3 regions of the Orrella marina genome follow, and region 1 is predicted to be linked to each of the others. Evidence: predicted binding sites of a transcription regulator. Region 1 holds the regulator's gene; each other region holds the start of a gene.
The links. Region 1 encodes HrcA, which represses chaperone genes, less so after heat shock. Its sites were predicted from a motif close to TTAGCACTCNNNNNNNNNGAGTGCTAA; they were not measured.
Positions count from the first base shown of each region.

Region 2: a site for HrcA is predicted at 1,972-1,998, ahead of DBV39_RS11990 (co-chaperone GroES). Genes of this name have one in related genera too.
Region 3: a site for HrcA is predicted at 2,287-2,313, ahead of rpoH (RNA polymerase sigma factor RpoH). Genes of this name have one in related genera too.

Region 1 covers NZ_CP028901.1:2,443,886-2,450,569, reverse strand. Annotated here, with positions in the region: gene DBV39_RS11135 (NAD kinase) at 1-867, opposite strand, end outside; gene hrcA (heat-inducible transcriptional repressor HrcA) at 935-1,951, shown strand; gene hemH (ferrochelatase) at 2,104-3,123, shown strand; gene grpE (nucleotide exchange factor GrpE) at 3,234-3,803, shown strand; gene dnaK (molecular chaperone DnaK) at 3,950-5,872, shown strand; gene dnaJ (molecular chaperone DnaJ) at 5,957-6,684, shown strand, end outside.
Region 2 covers NZ_CP028901.1:2,647,986-2,654,669, forward strand. Annotated here, with positions in the region: gene groL (chaperonin GroEL) at 1-1,569, opposite strand, end outside; gene DBV39_RS11990 (co-chaperone GroES) at 1,628-1,915, opposite strand; gene DBV39_RS11995 (phosphorylase family protein) at 2,589-3,149, shown strand; gene DBV39_RS12000 (cupin domain-containing protein) at 3,495-4,088, shown strand; gene DBV39_RS12005 (adenosine deaminase) at 4,123-5,169, shown strand; gene DBV39_RS12010 (LysE family translocator) at 5,226-5,840, opposite strand; gene DBV39_RS12015 (tautomerase family protein) at 5,899-6,273, opposite strand; gene DBV39_RS12020 (diacylglycerol kinase) at 6,477-6,684, shown strand, end outside.
Region 3 covers NZ_CP028901.1:3,407,163-3,413,846, forward strand. Annotated here, with positions in the region: gene DBV39_RS15525 (glutamate synthase-related protein) at 1-1,098, opposite strand, end outside; gene DBV39_RS15530 (hypothetical protein) at 1,300-2,037, opposite strand; gene rpoH (RNA polymerase sigma factor RpoH) at 2,491-3,378, shown strand; gene DBV39_RS15540 (cation:proton antiporter) at 3,479-6,133, shown strand; gene DBV39_RS15545 (NUDIX hydrolase) at 6,240-6,684, opposite strand, start outside.

The sequences.
Region 1 (6,684 bases):
GTTCCAGTCTAGCTTCTTTCTGAGTGTCGAAAAAAAACTGTAACCGCGAGGATGCAGGAAGTTGACGGTATTCTGTGCCCTGCGGACGTTGACCTGGTCACCGGGCTGGACGTCGGACCAGGTCTGCATGTCAAAGTGAACGCTGGCGCCCGCTTCGATTCTGCTCATCGACAGAACGGTCAGATTCAGCTGGCTGGAGTCGGGCAGAACAATCGGGCGGTTTGACAGAGTCTGAGGGGCGACCGGAACCAGCAGGATCGCCCGTATGGTCGGGTGCAGGATGGGTCCGAGGGCGGACAGGGCGTATGCCGTTGAGCCTGTGGGCGTCGCGGCAATGAGGCCGTCTGCGCGAACGGTGAACATGAACTGCCCGTTGATGTCGGCGCGTACCTCGATCATTCCGCCGCGGCCTGCCCGATTCAGAACAACGTCATTGAGTGCTGTGGCGCTGTAAAGGCATTTTCCGTCGCGCATGACCTCGCCTTCGAGCAGGATGCGAGACTCGATCTCGAAGTTGCCTTGCAGAAGGTCTTCCAGTGCAGAATGCGTGTCTTGAAGAGGAATGTCGGTGATGAACCCAAGTCTTCCATGGTTGATTCCTGCGACTGGAACGCCAGCTGGTGCAAGGCTGCGTGCCGCGCCGAGCATGGTTCCGTCGCCTCCCATCACGATGGCAAGCTGAGCGCGACGGCCAATCTCCTCGAAGGATGCAACCGGAAACTCTGTCAGCCCGGTATTTTTTGCTGTTTCTGCCTCGATCAGCACCTCTCTGCCAGCTGCATTAACCATGCGCGCGAGGCTGCGCAGGTGATCCGCGAGTTGAGAGTCTTGATAGCGCCCCACAAGCGCGATGGTCGAAAATTGCATGCGGCCCTTGATCAGACGGTCATTTATTCGGAAGATTATAGGGTTGGACGGTACAATCTACAGCAACATGGATGATCGCGCCCACGCTTTACTGAAAGCTCTAATCGAGAAATACATCACCGACGGTCAGCCGGTGGGGTCTCGTGCGCTCTCAAAAGTCTTTGATCTGTCCCCTGCGACGATCCGCAACGTGATGGCAGACCTCGAAGAGGCTGGTCTCATACAGAGTCCGCATACTTCCGCTGGACGGGTTCCCACGCCAAAAGGGTACAGGCTTTTTGTGGACAGCATGCTGGCGTCACAGCCGTTCGAGTTGTTGCATGTTGACAACCTGCGCGACATGCTGCCATCTGCAGATCCCACCAAAGCGGTCAATGCAGCTGCCTCACTGCTTTCGAATCTGACCCAGTTCGCAGGTGTTGTGCTGGCGCCACGTCGTTCCCAGGTGTTCAAGCATATCGAGTTCATTCGACTGTCGGAACGCAGGATCCTGTTGATCATCGTGACGCCGGAAGGGGATGTTCAGAACAGGATCCTGTCCTTGACAAGGGATTATTCTCATGCCGAACTGGTGGAGGCCAGCAACTTCTTCAACCAGCATTTCAGCGGTATGGGGTTTGCGCAAGTGCGACAGTCCCTGGCAGTCGAGTTGCAGCGTCTTCGCGAGGACCTGTCGAGACTGATGCAGGCTGCGGTCGATGCCGGATCCGAGGAGCCTGACCAGGCTGACTCGGTTGTAATTTCTGGTGAGATGCGGTTGCTCGATATTTCGGACTTGTCCTCCGATCTTGAGCGATTGAGGCGTACGTTCTCGCTGTTCGAGCAGAAGACCGAGTTGTTACAACTGCTCGACGCTAGCAGTCGTGCTCAGGGCGTTCAAATTTACATCGGTGGGGAGTCTCGTCTCATGCCGATGGAAGATCTGACCGTTGTGGCTGCGCCATACGGTGTCAACGGTAAGGTGGTCGGCACACTCGGTGTGATTGGTCCGACGCGCATGGCATACGAACGTGTCATTCCGATCGTTGATATCACATCCAGACTGCTGTCCAATGCGTTGAGTCAATATGCATCCGAACGTTGATCTTGCTTCGTATCAAGGCAGTATGTGACCGGACTCATCGGCCGGTTTCGGCCCGTCAATCAGTAGCATGAGGTGTTTCTTTGTCCGAACAAGCAGATGTGAATCCCAGCCGCGGTCGGGACTGGAAAGAGCCTGCACCGAGCAAATTGGTGATGTGGCCTGCAGACATGTCAGTTCCCAAGGTGGGTGTGCTGGTGGTCAATCTGGGTACACCCGATGAACCTACTGCGCCTGCGATACGCCGCTATCTGCGGCAGTTTCTCTCCGATCCGCGAGTGATTGAAATCCCGAGGCTCGTGTGGTGGCCGATTTTGAACGGGCCAATCCTTCTAAGTCGTCCGCGCAAGCTGGTTGAGCGCTATGCCGGTATCTGGATGGAAGGAGGCTCGCCTTTACTCGTCTATAGCCAGCGACAGGCGTTTGGCCTCGAGAAAACGCTTCGTGCGCGTGGCCATGAAGTGGAAGTGGAAATTGGCATGCGCTATGGCAACCCGAGCCTGGAGTCTGCGCTGCAGAAGCTCCGTGACAAGGGCTGTGAACGGATTTTGACCTTATCTCTGTATCCCCAGTACGCAGCCAGCACCACGGCTACGGTAGTCGACGAGGTCTGTCGCATCGCCAGTCGAATGCGTAACCAGCCTGAAATGCGCTTTATCAAGCGCTTTCATGACTTCGAACCTTACATCGATGCTGTTGCCTCAAAAATCGAGCATGCGTGGTCGGAGGGTTCGCGACCAGAAAAGCTGGTCATGAGCTTTCATGGGTTGCCCAGGCGTTGTGCTGATCTAGGGGATCCCTATTGCAAGGACAGCTACGGCACAGCAAGGGCGCTTGCGAAACGACTGGATCTGACCGATGATCAGTATCTTGTCACGTTTCAGAGCCGGTTCGGGCCTGCAGAGTGGCTGCAGCCTTATACGGAACCGACGCTGATCAAACTGGCAGAGTCTGGTGTCAGGCACGTCGATGTCGTCTGTCCGGGCTTTCTGGCGGACTGTCTGGAAACGCTGGAAGAAATCAGCATTGAGTGTCGGGATGCGTTCATGAATGCAGGTGGGCAGCAGTTTCGGTACATTCCCTGTCTGAATGATGACCAGCAATGGGTAGAGGGTCTGACCAGTCTGGTTCTTGATCACTTGCAGGGCTGGCCGACCCGGGCGCACGGCGACTGATTGCATCAGGGCAGCGCAAGTATTTCCATGGGCGTGTGGTGCAGCTCTTGAAAACGGGGCTGACGTCCCCATATTCCCGAAATCGACCGTATTTTTTTGGAGATAGTTGCATGACTTCGCATCCAGATGCCAATCGACCGTCTGATCAGGCGGATGTTCCAGGCCAGAATGATCAAGCCCAAGCTAGTCAGTGCGAACCGAACCCGGAGCAGCAGGCTGATGTGAATCAGGATCCCGTTCAGGAGATCGAGCGCCTGAAGGCTGAGCTCTCGGACAAGCACGACATGATGTTGCGTGCTCACGCGGAATCCGAAAACATCCGCAGACGTTCTCAGGAGGAAGTTACAAAGGCGCGGAAGTTTGCAATCGAATCGTTTGCAGAGAGTCTTGTTCCTGTGCGTGACAGCCTGGAAGCCGCACTGGCGGTCGAGCAGCAGACCCTTGAGGCCATGCGCGAAGGTGTTGAGACCACCCTCAAGCAGTTGAACTCGGCATTCGAGCGTAACCATTTGAAAGAAATTATGCCAGCAGTCGGCGACAAGTTTGATCCGCACCATCATCAGGCTATTGCGACTGTTCCTGCCGAACAGCCCTCGAACACAATCGTGACAGTTCTGCAAAAGGGCTATCTGATCACGGATCGCGTACTGCGCCCGGCACTCGTGACCGTGGCGAGTTGACGGTCCGAGCGCGTCGGGAACCGGACTCTGCCAGGACTGCTTTTAGCTGATCAGCTTCAAACTGTCTTGAATTTTCCAGCGACGCCCCCATCTATCTGTCATCGAGTTTGAATCGCACCCAATTTACGAGTTAAGGAATCCATAAAATGAGCAAAATCATCGGTATCGACCTTGGCACAACCAACAGTTGCGTTGCAATTGTTGACGGCGGACAAGTCAAGATCATCGAAAACGCAGAAGGTGCCCGTACCACACCATCGATTGTCGCCTATCTGGAAGAGGGTGAAACGCTGGTTGGCGCTCCGGCCAAGCGTCAGGCCGTTACCAATCCAACGAACACGCTGTACGCAGTCAAGCGCCTGATTGGACGCCGGTTCAACGAGAAGGCTGTCCAGAAAGACATCGACCTCATGCCTTACAAAATCATCGAAGCAGACAACGGTGACGCCTGGGTGGAAGCTCTGGACAAGAAAATGGCGCCTGCACAGGTGTCGGCTGACGTGCTGCGCAAGATGAAGAAGACCGCTGAGGACTACCTGGGCGAGCCTGTTACAGAGGCAGTGATCACCGTGCCGGCTTACTTCAATGATAGCCAGCGTCAGGCCACCAAAGATGCAGGCCGGATTGCAGGCCTTGAGGTCAAGCGCATCATCAACGAACCGACCGCCGCGGCATTGGCGTTTGGTCTGGATAAAACCGAGAAAGGTGATCGCAAAATTGCCGTTTATGACCTGGGTGGTGGTACGTTTGACGTGTCAATCATCGAGATTGCAGATGTGGATGGTGAGAAACAGTTTGAAGTGCTTTCCACCAATGGTGACACTTTCCTCGGTGGTGAAGACTTTGACCAGCGCATCATTGACTACGTTATTGCCGAGTTCAAGAAAGAGCAAGGAACGGACCTGTCCAAGGATGTTCTGGCCTTGCAACGCCTGAAAGAGGCTGCCGAGAAAGCCAAGATCGAGTTGTCTTCCAGCCAGCAGACGGAATTCAACCTGCCTTACATCACAGCAGACGCGTCCGGTCCCAAGCACCTGAGCCTGAAGATCACTCGCGCCAAGCTTGAGTCGCTGGTGGAAGACTTGATCGAGCGCACCATTGACCCCTGCCGCGTGGCCATCAAGGATGCCGGTGTGAAGGTTAGTGACATTGATGATGTGATTCTGGTGGGCGGTATGACTCGCATGCCCAAGGTCCAGGAGAAAGTCAAGGAGTTCTTTGGTAAGGATCCTCGCAAGGACGTCAACCCGGATGAGGCAGTTGCCGCCGGTGCCGCAGTTCAGGGTTCTGTGCTTTCGGGTGACCGCAAGGATGTGCTGCTGCTGGACGTGACGCCATTGTCGCTGGGTATCGAGACCCTGGGTGGCGTGATGACCAAGATGATCACGAAGAACACCACGATCCCGACCCGGCACTCACAGACCTTCTCAACTGCTGATGACAACCAGCCAGCCGTGACGATCAAGGTGTTTCAGGGTGAGCGTGAAATTGCTTCGGGTAACAAACTCCTGGGCGAATTCAACCTTGAGGGTATTCCGCCATCACCGCGTGGCGTTCCTCAGATCGAGGTGACGTTCGATATCGACTCGAACGGTATTGTTCACGTGTCGGCCAAGGACAAGGGTACCGGCAAGGAGAACAAGATCACGATCAAGGCGAACTCTGGCTTGACGGAAGAAGAGATCCAGCGCATGGTCAAGGATGCTGAAGCTAACGCAGCTGAGGATCATCGAATGGCTGAACTGGCTCAGACCCGCAACGCGGCTGATGCGCTGGTGCATGCGACCCGCAAGTCTCTGGAAGAACACGGCGAAAAGCTTGAAGCATCCGAAAAGGAAACTATCGAAGCGGCCATTCAGGATGTTGAGCAAGCTCTCAAGGACAACGCTGACAAGGAGGCTATTGACGGCAAGGTCGAAACGCTTTCGACTGCGGCACAGAAGCTTGGCGAAAAGATGTATGCCGACATGCAGGCTCAGGCGCAGGCTGACGGCGCTCAGGGTGCCAAGCCGGCTGATGATGATGTCGTCGATGCAGACTTCAAGGAAGTCAAGCGCGACGGTTCGTAATCACCCGCCTAGCTGAAAGTGGCGCCCGGTATCCTGTCAAAAGGGTAACCGGGCGTTACCGTTGAACCCATCAGAAATGCAATTATGTCAAAACGAGATTTTTACGAAGTACTGGGCGTCACCAGGAACGCTTCCGACGACGAAATCAAGAAGGCTTATCGCAAACTTGCGATGAAGTGGCACCCTGACCGCAATCCTGATGACAAGAACGCCGAGGAGCAGTTCAAGTCTGTCCAGCACGCGTACGAGATTCTCTCCGACCCTGACAAGCGCGCTGCCTACGACAGGTTTGGCCATGCGGGGGTTGATCCGAACGCCGCAGGTATGGGTGGCGGTCGAGCCGATTTTTCGGATGCATTTGGTGACATCTTTGGAGAGATCTTTGGTGCGGGTCGACGAGGAGGCGGCGGTGGACCTCAGGTGTACAAGGGCGCCGATCTCAAGTATGCGCTGGAGATTACTCTGGAGCAGGCGGCGGCCGGTTTCGAAACCGAGATTCGCGTCCCGAGTTGGGAGACTTGTGACACATGCAAAGGTTCCGGAGCCAAGCCTGGTACTTCTCCAGTCACCTGCCGTACTTGTAATGGCGCAGGTGCTGTACGGATGCAGCAGGGGTTTTTCAGTGTTCAGCAGACGTGCCCGACTTGTCATGGGTCAGGTCAGGAAGTCAAAGATCCATGTGTCAAGTGTGACGGCGTTGGACGCATCCGCAAAAACAAGACGTTGCAAGTCAAGATTCCCGCTGGTATCGATGAAGGCATGCGGATCCGTTCAACAGGCAATGGCGAACCTGGTGTAAACGGTGGCCCTGC
Region 2 (6,684 bases), 200 kb from region 1:
CTCGCAAACTGCAACTTCAGTTGTCAGCAACAGGCTCGCAACCGATGCAGCGTTCTGCAGCGCGGTACGAGTCACTTTGGTTGGATCAAGAACGCCCTGATCAACCAGATCACCGTACTCACCGGTTGCTGCGTTGTAACCAAAATTACCGCTACCGGCAGCAACTGCGTTCACAACAACGCTCGGCTCATCACCAGCGTTCGATACGATCGTACGCAGAGGCTCTTCAACTGCACGCAGAACCAGACGGACACCTGCTTCCTGATCAGCATTATCGCCCTTGACTTTCTCAACAGCTGAGCGAGCACGGATCAGTGCAACGCCGCCGCCAGGAACAATCCCTTCTTCCACGGCAGCACGAGTTGCGTGCAGGGCATCTTCAACGCGAGCTTTCTTCTCTTTCATTTCGACTTCAGTTGCAGCACCAACGCGAATGACAGCAACACCACCTGCCAGCTTGGCAACGCGCTCCTGCAGCTTCTCGCGGTCGTAGTCGGAGCTTGCTTCCTCGATCTGAGCACGAATCTGTTTGACACGAGCTTCAATCGACTTGGCGTCACCAGCACCGTCAATGATGGTGGTGTTTTCTTTACCGACTTCAATGCGCTTGGCCTGACCAAGCTCTTCGAGCGTTGCTTTCTCAAGCGACAGACCGGTTTCCTCGGAAATCACGGTACCGCCAGTCAGGATAGCGATGTCTTCGAGCATGGCCTTGCGACGATCGCCGAAACCAGGTGCTTTGACAGCCGTTGTCTTCAGAATGCCACGGATGTTGTTCACAACCAGCGTTGCAAGGGCTTCGCCTTCAACATCTTCCGCAATAATCAGCAGCGGACGGCTGGACTTGGCAACCTGCTCAAGGATAGGCAGCAGATCACGGATGTTACTGATCTTCTTGTCAAAGATAAGAACATAGGGATCTTCCAGAGCGGAAACCTGCTTCTCTGCATTGTTGATGAAGTATGGGGAAAGGTAGCCGCGGTCAAACTGCATACCTTCAACAACATCAAGTTCGTTGTCGAGCGACTTGCCGTCCTCGACCGTGATGACGCCCTCTTTACCGACTTTGTCCATCGCGTCAGCGATGATCTTGCCGATCGAGTGATCGCTGTTGGCAGAGATAGACCCAACCTGAGCGATCTCCTTGGTGGTGGTGCAAGGCTTGGACAGCTTGGCCAGTTCGCCAACAGCTGCAGCAACCGCTTTGTCGATACCACGCTTGAGATCCATCGGATTGATGCCAGCGGCAACGTACTTCAGACCTTCTACAACGATGGACTGAGCCAGTACGGTTGCAGTGGTGGTACCGTCACCGGCCGTGTCGGATGTCTTGGAAGCGACTTCCTTGACGAGCTGGGCACCAATGTTCTCGAACTTGTCCTTCAGTTCGATTTCTTTGGCAACCGATACACCATCCTTGGTGACAGTAGGAGCACCAAAAGAACGCTCGAGCACCACGTTACGACCTTTGGGGCCGAGGGTGGCCTTCACTGCATTGGCGAGTACGTTGACACCGCGAACGATACGCGAGCGTGCGTCGTCACCAAAATAGACTTGCTTTGCAGCCATGAGATATACCTCTTGTATTCAGTTCAAATCAGATTTCTACAGACAGATCAGATGAAAATCAGCTGATCACTGCCAGGATTTCTTCTTCGCGGATGACGAGCACTTCTTCACCGTCGACTTTCACTGACTGACCGGCATATTTTCCGAACAGGACTTTGTCGCCAACTTTGACGTCCAAAGCCTGTGGGTTGCCGTCGTCGCCGCGCTTGCCAGGACCGACAGCGATGACTTCGCCTTGATCAGGCTTTTCAGCGGCGCTTTCAGGAATGACGATACCCGAGGCGGTTTTACGCTCGTTGTCCAGACGTTTGACGATCACACGATCGTGCAGAGGACGCAGGGCCATGAAATACTCCCGTTACATTGAAAGTTATAGAAAAAACCATTCAGGGAATGCGATTGTTAGCACTCACCTGCTTCGAGTGCTAATTATATGGGCGAATACTCGGGTTTCAAGGCCTGTTTTTTATGAAGGGCAAAAAAAAATCATCAGGGTTAACCCTATATTGTGAGATCTGACCCCACGTTCATCGCAGCTTGAAATCCGATCGGCATCATGAAATTGCGCAGAGAAGCGTAACTTACTGTTTCCGTAGCATGTCACAATCGCTTGGCATCGGACGATTCATTCAGCAATCTCCCATTACCTACTCGGCACTCACCCCCCCCACAGCAAGACACGGGAATGAGTTCAAGGCGCAAGCCTCCACAAGCCACCCAGTCCAGCGCGAGACGAGCCAGCACAGCCTGCTCATGCAAAGAACCTTATGCTTGCCCTTCAAGCGCAGAGCCAAAGTGCGCTTGCGTTTCGTTACGCAACATGGTGTTGAGCAATTCACCCTCTCATATCCCCCGGTCTGACGCCCAATGTTTTACGATGACGAGTACAAGCCAAGTTTGCCCGCCAGGTCTGTTCACAAAATTGAACACCGAGAAACAGTAATAAGCCCTAACGCAAGAATCAGAGAGTGTTGAGTCCCACCCGCCGCCCTTGACCATCAACAAGACAAGTGACACACATGGAACGACTACTAATCGTGACAGCATTACCGCAGGAACTCGACCACGCCCCGATACCCTATGAGCACCCGGTCGTTTTCACCGGGATCGGAAAGCTCAATGCTGCCGTCACGCTGATGGATGCAATCTCAAAGCACAGCCCGGCAATGGTTATCAACTTCGGTACTGCTGGCCGCCTTTCGGCACACGCATCAGGACTGGTCGAGGTCGCCGAAGTGATCCAGCGAGACATGGACGCCGAGCCACTCTCCCCTAGAGGGACAACTCCCTTTGACGAGACCCCCACGACCATTGCATCCGGCTTCGAGGGGGTACGCTGCGGAACAGGTGACAGCTTCATGAGATCCACCGACTCATGGCTCCTTGATCAACAAGTCGACATCGTGGACATGGAATTGTTTGCACTGGCGCTCGTCTGCCATCGGCGTGGTGTTGCGTGGCGTTCTTTCAAGTACATCACTGATGATACCGACGAGAATGCTGGCCGAGACTGGATGGAGCGGATTCACCATGGGAGAGCCCTGTTTCTGAAGAAGCTGACAGAAATCGGCAGCACCTGATACCGTCACACTTTGCTCTGCAAAGCCTGTGGGACCGGGTTTAAGACGCGGATGCCAACGGCGCACTTGGGGTTAATCGGGTGTTTTTTGCTAACCAAGAACGACTGTAAGCTCAAGCGGCGGGGCGATAACGTGGTGCTACACGACCGTGACATTGATGCCGCCAAAAATATCCGGCGCCAGGGTTTGTTGAAACTCAAGGCTGAGACTGTCGATCTCAGCCCATGGAGGCGGTGCAAGCTGGATACCTGGCGTGCTCGCAATCGCCAATCAGATGGGAGGTCTGCGCCTTCATGTGTGAGAAGTGTCACATCAGACATCAACTCACAAGGTGTGAGTCTCGACATGAAAGCCTGGGCACGATATTCTGCGCACAGGTATATCCTGAACCGACATGACCCGGGCGAACACATGAATCCAGAAGCACAAAAGCTGATCGAGAAGTTTGATTTACTGGCTCATCCTGAGGGCGGTTACTACCGCGAGAATTATCGTGCTCCGCTGCGCGTGAAATCCCAAGCACACCATGGCGAGCGGGCAGCATTCACCAGCATTTATTTCCTGCTAGTTGGTTCCCAGTACTCGGCGTGGCACCGAGTCAGCTCGGACGAAAGCTGGTTCTTTCACGCAGGCTGCGACCTTGAGCTGATGACACTCCCCTCGCCCTCCGTGAAGCCAACCGATACACTCAAGATTCAGTCGATCGGACCGCAAAGTGGCTCCTTCGAACTAACCGTGCCGGCGGGCACGTGGTTTGCAGCCAGACCGGTCGATCCTTCAGGATTCACGCTGGTCAGCTGTGTTGTCGGCCCCGGGTTTGAGTTCGAAGACTTCGAACTGGCAACCAGCAAGCAACTTATAGAAGAGGGGTGCGAGCTGCATCCTGACTGGAACTTCATCATTCAGTTTCTGTCCACCTCGTCGCCACGCGAGTCATAGACTTACGTCCCCTCACGTTCGCCAAGCCAAAAGAATGATCAAGACTACAGAAGAAATTGAGCAGCAGTCCCGACTGATGTCCTTTCTGCGGGAAATGCCCAAAGCCGAACTTCACATTCATATAGAAGGCTCACTCGAGCCTGAGCTCATTTTTGCATTGGCTGAACGCAACGGTATGAGGCTCGTCTACCCCGACGTGCAGACACTGAAAGCAGGCTATGCATTCAAAGACTTGCAAAGTTTTCTGGACATCTACTATGCGGGAGCCAGCGTTCTGAGAACGGCCCAGGATTTTGAGGATATGGCATGGGCATACTTTTTACGCGCCAAAGCCGATGGTGTTGTTCGCACTGAGCTTTTCTTTGACCCACAAACGCACACATCCAGAGGTGTTCCGTTAAAGGCATGCTTCGCAGGTCTGCGCGAAGCGTGTCGACGCGCGCGTACCAAGCTAGGCATCAGTGCCGACTTGATTCTGTGTTTCCTGCGTCACCTTTCTGAGGAGGATGCCATGTCGACACTCGATGATGCTCTGGCTTTCCGGAACGACTTTATCGGCATCGGACTGGACTCCAGTGAGAAGGGGAACCCCCCGGAAAAGTTTGCTCGCGTTTACGCAAGATGTCGCGAACTCGGACTACGTCTTGTTGCACACGCTGGCGAAGAAGGACCTGCCGATTACATTGAATCAGCGCTTGACGTTCTGAAGGTTGAGCGCATTGATCACGGCGTTCAATCCATCCACTCCCCTGCACTGATGCTGCGACTCTCGCAGACGAAAATCCCCTTGACCGTGTGCCCGTTGTCCAATGTAAAGCTTTGTGTGTTTCGTGATCTAGCGGATCACCCACTTGCACAGATGCTGGATGCCGGTCTTTGTGTAACGATTAATTCTGATGATCCTGCGTACTTTGGCGGCTATTTGCTGGACAACTACGTACAGACTTTTCGGGCTCTGAATCTTGGTATGGAGCACGCCTATCAGCTCGCTAGAAACAGCCTGCTTGCATCATTTGCATCTGATTCAGACAAGCAACACTGGATCACTGCACTGAATCACGCCTATCAAGACAAAAAGTAATAGAGCAAACCACTAGCGAAACATGTGGCACAAATGCCCACGGATAGCAAACCAGGTCAACTGTCGCGTTCAGCCAGCGCGAGATATGCTCCCAGCCCGATCATGGTGAAGCCGGAAAGCCGATTCAGCAGCCTGGCCCGGGTGGCACGAACAGCGCTCTTTCTCAACATCCGGTCTGCACCGAAGACCGCTATCAGATCAACCATTGTGTTAAGCAGCACACAGATGCTACCCAGAACAAAAAGCTGAGGGGCAAGAGGCGCTTGCATAGAAACGAACTGGGGCAGGAAAGCAACAAAGAACAGTGCAGTCTTGACGTTCAATCCTTCGACGAGAACTCCCTCAAGGAACGCTTTCCTGGCACCATGAGACGCCTGAGAGCGAATGCTGAATGTCTCATTCCTCTTGAGCAGTATTCGGACTCCCAGATAAAGCAAGTAGAGTGCACCTAGGTACTTCAGCACTCCGAAAACGACAGCAGATTTAGCCAGCACGATCGATAAGCCCGCCGCCGCGGCAAGAACATGTACCATGCCACCAACTGCTGTCCCTGCACATGATGCCAGTCCCTCAGTGCGTCCGCCAGCAATCGTACGCGCAATTACATAGGTCACACCCGGCCCAGGTGTGACCGCAAGTACGATAGCAGCGATCAGAAACGGAACAAACATCCAGTTGACTACCTATCACCAACCCACACGCACGGTGCGGTCATTGGCCTGCGAGTGATTAGCGTCCCGCAGCCTTGGCGCTGATGCCACCGGCAACACCGAGATCGGTTCTTTCAATGTCCTGAATAACCACTCGAGTGTCATCAATCGATATGCCAATCGTCGCTTGAACACTCTCGGCAAGCGCCTTGATCAGAGCTGCTTTCAACTCAGGCGTTCGCCCAACGATCAGGACAGCCGTGATCAGCGTCATCGGCTTCCCGATTTCACCGGCCACGATTGTGTGGTCGGGCGCCACCTCTTCGATCGTGACACGAATCGATGGCAATGGTGCAGCAAGACTTGCCACAACAGCGTCAGTCAGTCCCTTTAGAAGATTCTTCTTCTGTTCAGTTGAATGACCGGTAGGGATCTTGATGTTCAGAATGGGCATGAGTGTACAGTTCCTGGTTGGGGTATTATGGAAATGACAATGCTGTCATGCAAGCCTACCAAATTTACTCGGTTCGTTGTGTCTTGGCGTACGTCGAATCATACATAGTCTGCCCTCTAGCACGCACCCGGATTTTCACAGTGTCTCAACCTGATTCAGACAACACATCTCCTTACAAGAGCAAGTCCGGTCTGTCCAGGCTAATGGCTGCGACCGGGTACTCGTGGAAGGGGCTAAAAGCGGCTGTCAGGCATGAAGCTGCGTTCCGTCAGGAACTGGGACTGGTTATCGTACTCATCCCCTTCGCTTTCCTGCTAGCGCGCTCTCCGGTTGATCTGTTAATGCTCATCGGCAGCTTGTTCCTGGTCCTTGTGGTAGAACTAATCAACTCGGCGATCGAGGCACTCGCAG
Region 3 (6,684 bases), 960 kb from region 1:
AGCCGGGCCATCCCACGGCTCCATCATCGCGGCGTGATACTCATAGAAGGCCCTGCGGGCAGAATCCATATGTTCATGCTGTTCCCAGGCTTCCGGGATCATCATCATCATGGCGTGTGCGAGCGAGTAGCCGGACATCGCCAGCAACTCGAGACAGTTGTCGAAGGTGGCGGTGTCGGACTGTCCTTCGTAAACGATCGGATACAGCTTGGAGAGGTCCTGGCCGAGAACGGCCGATTCCATGGTGCCTTCACGGGCTCGCAGCCAGTTGAAGTTACCTTTGACCGTGTTGATTTCACCGTTGTGGGCAATCATCCGGTATGGGTGCGCCAGCGGCCAGGCCGGGAAAGTATTGGTCGAGAATCGCTGGTGTACGAGAGCCAGTGCAGAAACCGCACGAGGATCTGAAAGGTCTTTGTAGTAGGTCCCAACCTGGTCGGCCAGCAGCAAGCCCTTGTAGACGACTGTACGCACAGATATCGACGGTACGAAGTACTCCTTGCCGTGGGCAAGCTTCATGGCGTTGATGGCGTGGCTGGCGGTTTTACGGATCACGTAAAGCTTGCGCTCAAGTGCATCGGGCACCATCACGTCTTCACCTCGCCCGATAAAGAGCTGTCTGATCACTGGCTCGCGTGCCTTGACCGTGGGTGACATGGGCATGTCAGTGTCGACCGGCACGTCACGCCAGCCCAGTACAACCTGGCCTTCGGTGCGCACCGCGCGCTCGAGTGCCTGTTCACAGGCCAGACGGGATGCAATTTCCTTGGGGAGAAAGACCATGCACACGCCGTATTCGCCCGGTGCGGGCAGGGTGACACCCTGCCTGGCCATCTCGTCGCGATACAGCGCGTCAGGAATCTGGATCAGGATGCCGGCGCCATCGCCCATCAGCTTGTCAGCACCGACTGCGCCGCGGTGGTCCAGGTTCTCCAGGATCTTGAGACCCTGAGAAATGATGGCGTGAGAGGGCTGTCCCTTGATGTGGGCGACAAACCCGACGCCACAGGCGTCGTGCTCGTTCTGCGGGGTGTACAGACCCTGGGCGACGGGAGCGTCAGCCTGGCGGGGTTGAAACTTCAGAGGGTAGGTCGTCATGGTGCGACTCCTTTCGAAACCTTGCGCTTGATGCGTGCGGTTCGAGACGATAACCCCCTCTTTTGTGCTTTGCAAGAGAAATAAAAAGGGTCTGACCCTAATTAATTGACTATCAGTTCATTTGTTTTTCAAATAGGGACGGATCAAATAACGGCGCAGGACGTGTGAGCGACCCCCCCCGGGATGGTTCTCTTGTTCGCTTCAGTTTTGCTCCTGCGCCTGTTGGTGCTTGTCGCTGGTTTGGGCGTGACTCTCTGTTTTGCGTGGGCGACCACGACGGGTTGGCACGGCGCGTCGACTGACCAACGTCCCGAGGCCCGCCACAAAGGCATCCGAACCAAGTGCCCATTGCCCACGAATCGCCTGATCTATTCGAGCTCGTTCCAGGGGCTCTAGTCCACGTGTCAGGGCAGCCCGGTGGCGGGCCTGCCGGTCAAACGGTGTGTTTCCACAGCTCCAGTAATCATGATGAAAGCCTAGCTGCGAGATCAGCCCGCGTTCAGATCCGGCGTGTGAACCAGCAGAGCTCCATCGCCAGGCCAGTGGTCCGGGAGCCCAGCCTTTGTCGGCAGGCGCACTCTCAACCCAGATGATCGCCGGTATCACCCAGCTCCCGGGTTCTAGCAGGGCACTGCGGTAGCGGCCCTGAAACACCGGGCCAGACCGCAGAGTAGATCCCAGCCTTCTGCCAAGGCCCTGAATGAGCCGGGAGAGTGATGCCTGATGCGCAGGAGTCGCCACCAGTCGAATGGCACATGGAGTGATGGTCCAGGCGTGCAATCGGACGCCTTCTTTCTGAGACGCCTCGCCAAGCCAGTGCGCGAGTCGATCAAACTGTTCTGTGTCAGGGCCATTGCACCAGAGCGTGCGCAGGGAATCGGAAAAGTTTGCTACAACCAGTTGTGAAAGATCGGGAGCATACAGGCGTGGCAGGCGCATGAAAACTTGACTCGCAAATGACAACAGTGACTCTGGATGTTAGATCTCTTTCGCAGGCTCGTCTTACCTGGATCGCGCGTGACCATTCGTGCAGAAAGGTATGCGAAAAGATCACTGAGCGGACTGAAGAACGGTGTCTGGAGCAGAGGCCTCTGATTATCCGCCAACCTTGGTCATTTGGCCAAAGATGACTGGACTATGCATGGAGAGCGATAAAATCCGGAACTATTTCTTTCAAAAACCATCTTATTAGCACTCTCAATCGTAGAGTGCTAATATCGAACAAGACGAGTTGGCGCAGTTGCAGTGGTTCAAGCCCGAGAGGCAGGGTAATGTTTCAAACGCCTTGAAAGGCTGCTCACCAGTCATCTCATGATGTCGATCAATACCAACCTGAACAAAGCAAGAGAGAATTTGAACGCACAACCATTAAGCATGGAGCTCGGTCAACCAATGTCTGCTCAGAATGCCCTGATAGTCAGTCCGAATACGATGGCGATGGCGATTTCGAACCCGGGTGCCCTGGGTTCCATTGAAGCCTATATCGCGGCCGTCAATCGTATTCCTATGCTGAGCGCAGAAGAAGAGTCAACGCTTGCGACCCGACTTCAGGAACATGAAGATCTGGAAGCTGCTCGCAAGCTGGTGCTCTCACACTTGCGCCTGGTCGTGTCGATTGCGAGACAGTACTTTGGCTATGGTCTGCCTCAGGCAGATTTGATCCAGGAAGGCAACATCGGACTCATGAAAGCGGTCAAGCGCTTTGATTCCCAGCGGGGCGTGCGACTGGTGTCGTTTGCCGTCCACTGGATCAAGGCCGAGATTCACGAGTTCATCATCCGAAACTGGCGTCTGGTCAAAGTTGCCACGACCAAGGCACAGCGCAAGTTGTTCTTCAACCTGCGAAGGATGCGACCAGATGGTGGGCAGCTTGACACCGAGCGTGTCAACGAGATCGCCCAGGAACTGAATGTCCGTACAGAAGATGTACGAGAGATGGAAGTTCGCATGAGTGGTCGCGAGGTGTCATTTGACATGTCCACTGGCGATGATGATGATGCGGATTTCGCGCCGGTCCAGTATCTGGCCGACGAAACGGGCGGACCAGAGCAGATGCTGGAGCAGCGACATCAGGATGCACTGTATAGCGAAGGGCTGGCAACAGCGCTTGAGAACCTGGACCCCCGCTCAAAGCGGATCGTTCAGGCTCGCTGGCTCAATAACGATGAATCGCTGACCTTGCACGATCTGGCCGCAGAATTCGGCGTGTCGGCTGAGAGGATCCGGCAGATTGAAACCGCCGCCTTCAAGAAACTGCGCGTGGCCCTGCAGGATGGCTGATCTGCTCACTTGATCTGGATTAAACGGGGCAAGCATCTCAGGATTGCTTGCCCCATTTTTTAACCACAATCCCGCTACTATTACGGCCATGGAAACAAACATGATCGTTTTTGGGCTGGCCGGGTTGCTGGTGCTGGTGTGCTTTCTGACACCACTGGCGAGCGCGCTCAAGATTCCCTTCACACTTGCCCTCTCGGCCGCAGGCGCCCTGCTGGGCTATATGGTGCACGTCCACGGCTGGGCACCCACATGGGTGGGTGACTATCTCGACACCCTGCAAGCCTTTGAAGTGCCTTCGGATACGATCCTGGTTGTGTTCCTGCCAGTGCTTCTGTTTGAAGCCGCCATGGCGATGAACGTGCGACGTTTGATCAACGACATTGCGCCAATCATGCTGCTTGCAGTCGTGGCGGTGTTTATCTGCACGCTGTTTGTTGGCTGGGGCGTTAGTCTGATTTCGACTCAGAATCTGGCGACCTGTCTTCTGATGGGGGCGATTGTGGCGACCACTGACCCGGCTGCCGTGGTGGGGATCTTCAAGGAGGTGGGGGCGCCAAAACGCCTGACGACCATCGTGGAAGGGGAAAGCCTGCTCAACGATGCCGCTGCCATTGCACTGTACTCGGTTCTGCTCGTGATTGTTTCGCGCGATGGTCTGATCCACTGGAATCTTGGGCATCTCCTGACCAACTTCCTGACCCTTCTGCTTGGCGGGGCTGCAGCAGGGTATGTCATCGGAAGGATCGCGTGTTCCGCCTTCTCGCTGCTGCGGGGGTGGCCCACGGCAGAAATCTCGCTGTCAGTCGCCACAGCCTACATTGCCTATATCGTGCCTGAGCATTATCTCGGCGTGTCCGGTGTGGTCTCGACCGTTGTGGCGGGTCTGGTGATCTCCACGGTTGGCCGGACCCGGATGACCAGCAGCACGTTCTATGCGATGTCCGAGTCCTGGCATCAGCTGGGGTTCTGGGCGAGCTCCTTGATCTTCCTGTTTGCTGCCATGATGATTCCGAGGCTGCTTGCAGATGTGACCTGGGACAATGTGTTTGTGGTCCTGACGATGATGTTAGCAGCGCTGCTGGCACGGATTGTGACCGTGTTCGGCCTGATGCCAGCTGTCACGGCAGCCGTAGGTACCAAAGTCAGCAAAGCGTACAAGATCGTGATCTGCTGGGGCGGGTTACGAGGCGCACTGTCACTGGCGCTTGCATTGTCGGTCACAGAGCATCAGCTGTTGTCGGATGAAATCAGCGAGTTTGTCGCGATCGGTGCCACAGGGTTTGTACTCGGGACGCTGCTCGTCAACGGACTGACCTTGCGGCCCCTGATCAAGTTGTTAGGCCTGGACAAGCTGAGCGAAGGCGAGCAGGCACTACGGGATCAGGCCGTGGTTGTGGCAACAGCGATCCTGCAACAGGAAACCGAGAAGATGGCGGTTGACGAGCAGATCAGTCGTCAGGCACGTCAGAAGATCAGTCAGGTGTTCGAGCAAAGCATTCAAGAGGTGCAACGCGATCAGACGACACAACTGGCCGATACCGATCGCCTCAAGCTAGGTCTGACGATCCTGGCCCGCAGGGAATTTGAAATGCTGTTTAACAGCCTTCGGGATCAAGGCATAGACTCTGGTACGGCGGATCACTTGCTCGGATTCGCCGAAGCAATGGAGGACGGCGCCAAAGAAAAAGGCCAGCAGGGTTACATGAGTGCGATGGAACGCTCCCTGCACTATCCGTGGCACTTCCGTCTTGTTTTGCGTCTGCATTACAGCATCGGAATGCCGCGATGGCTTGGCAGAAAGCTGAGTCAGCGATTTGTCATGTTGATCGTGATGCGGTGGGTCACGCGTCGGCTGATCGGGTTCAGTGATGCGCAACTGACATCCCTCGTTGGAGAGACGGTTGCTCAAGAGCTGCAGGACGTGCTTCGCAAGCGTCTGGCGCGCGTCGAGCAGAGCCTTCATGCATTACGTTTGCAATACCCGAAGTATGCAGAGTGGCTCGAACAGACCTATCTTGGGCGTGCAGCCAGAGGGCTGGAGAGGGCCAGATACCGCCAGATGCTGGACAATTCTCTGATTTCCGGTGAGGTTTACGATGCGCTTGTGCAAGAACTGGAGAAGCGCTGGGCTTTCCTCGACACAAACCCATTGCTGGACGTAGAACTGTCACCAACGGGTCTGATGCAGCAGGTGCCGGTGTTGCGAGATCTCCCGGCAGACCGCATCAGTCCGCTCGCAAAGCGTCTCAAGCCCCGGCTTGCGCTACCCAACGAGCGGGTGTTGCGCTCCGGGCCGCACCAGCAATCCATGTTCTTTGTCGCGTCCGGTGCTGTTTCGGTTCTATTGCCGGATTCAACGCACGTGGAACTCGGCTCAGGTGAGTTTTTTGGGGAGTTGCAACTGCTCGGGCATGACACCGGTCAGTTCGAGGTGCGGTCGCTGGGGTACACCAAGCTGCTTGAGTTGTCGGCCAGAGATTTCAAGGCAGCGCTTGAGCATGATGCGCAGCTGAGGCAGACAATCGAAACAGTTGCCAGCCAGCGTTTCAAAGCGCTTCAGACCTGGCGGGCTCAGCAACAAGCGATACAGGATAGCCAGAACGAAAATGCCTCTCAGAAAGACGGCGCTGAAACAGGCAAGAAGCTTGCTGCTTCTCCCGTGCCTGAGGATATCAACGTTGGCAAGTCACACCCGGCCGGTGCTGAGGAGAGTGTCAAAGATGCACCGGACGATCCTAACCGACAGGTGCGGTAACGCAGACCAGCGCCAAAAACGAAGATGCGAATGGTTGATCTGTGCGGGTAGTCAGTGTTAGCAGTATGAATATAGTACCGAAGTCTGCGGGACAAACCCCGTGTTTTCAGACGGAAATGCTACCCATCACTGGCCGTTCGCCAGTTACGCGAAACAGCAGGTCCTCCAGGATCACCAGACTGGCTTCCACCGTGAACCGTCCTGCTTGCAGCATTTGCAGAACTTCACTGGGCGGCAGGCATTCGATGGTCATGCTTTCGCCATCCTGATTGACTGGTGTAACGGCCGTGGGTAGAACGCACTCGGAAGTCAGTACGAGTTCGCGCTGCAGTCCTTCCGGCAAACGTCTCTGCATGCAAGCAATGGGTCTGACAGGCGTGCGTTGTGCCAGTTGATCAGGCGTCAGTCCCGCCTCTTCGAATGACTCACGCTCCAGTGCGAGTGCTGGTTCTTCCCCGTGTCCGACCAGTCCTCCGACAAGCGTGTCGCACATCCCCGGGTCGGTCGGTTTGGTAAGGCTGCGGCGTGCAACCCAGAGGGATCCGGTCTCG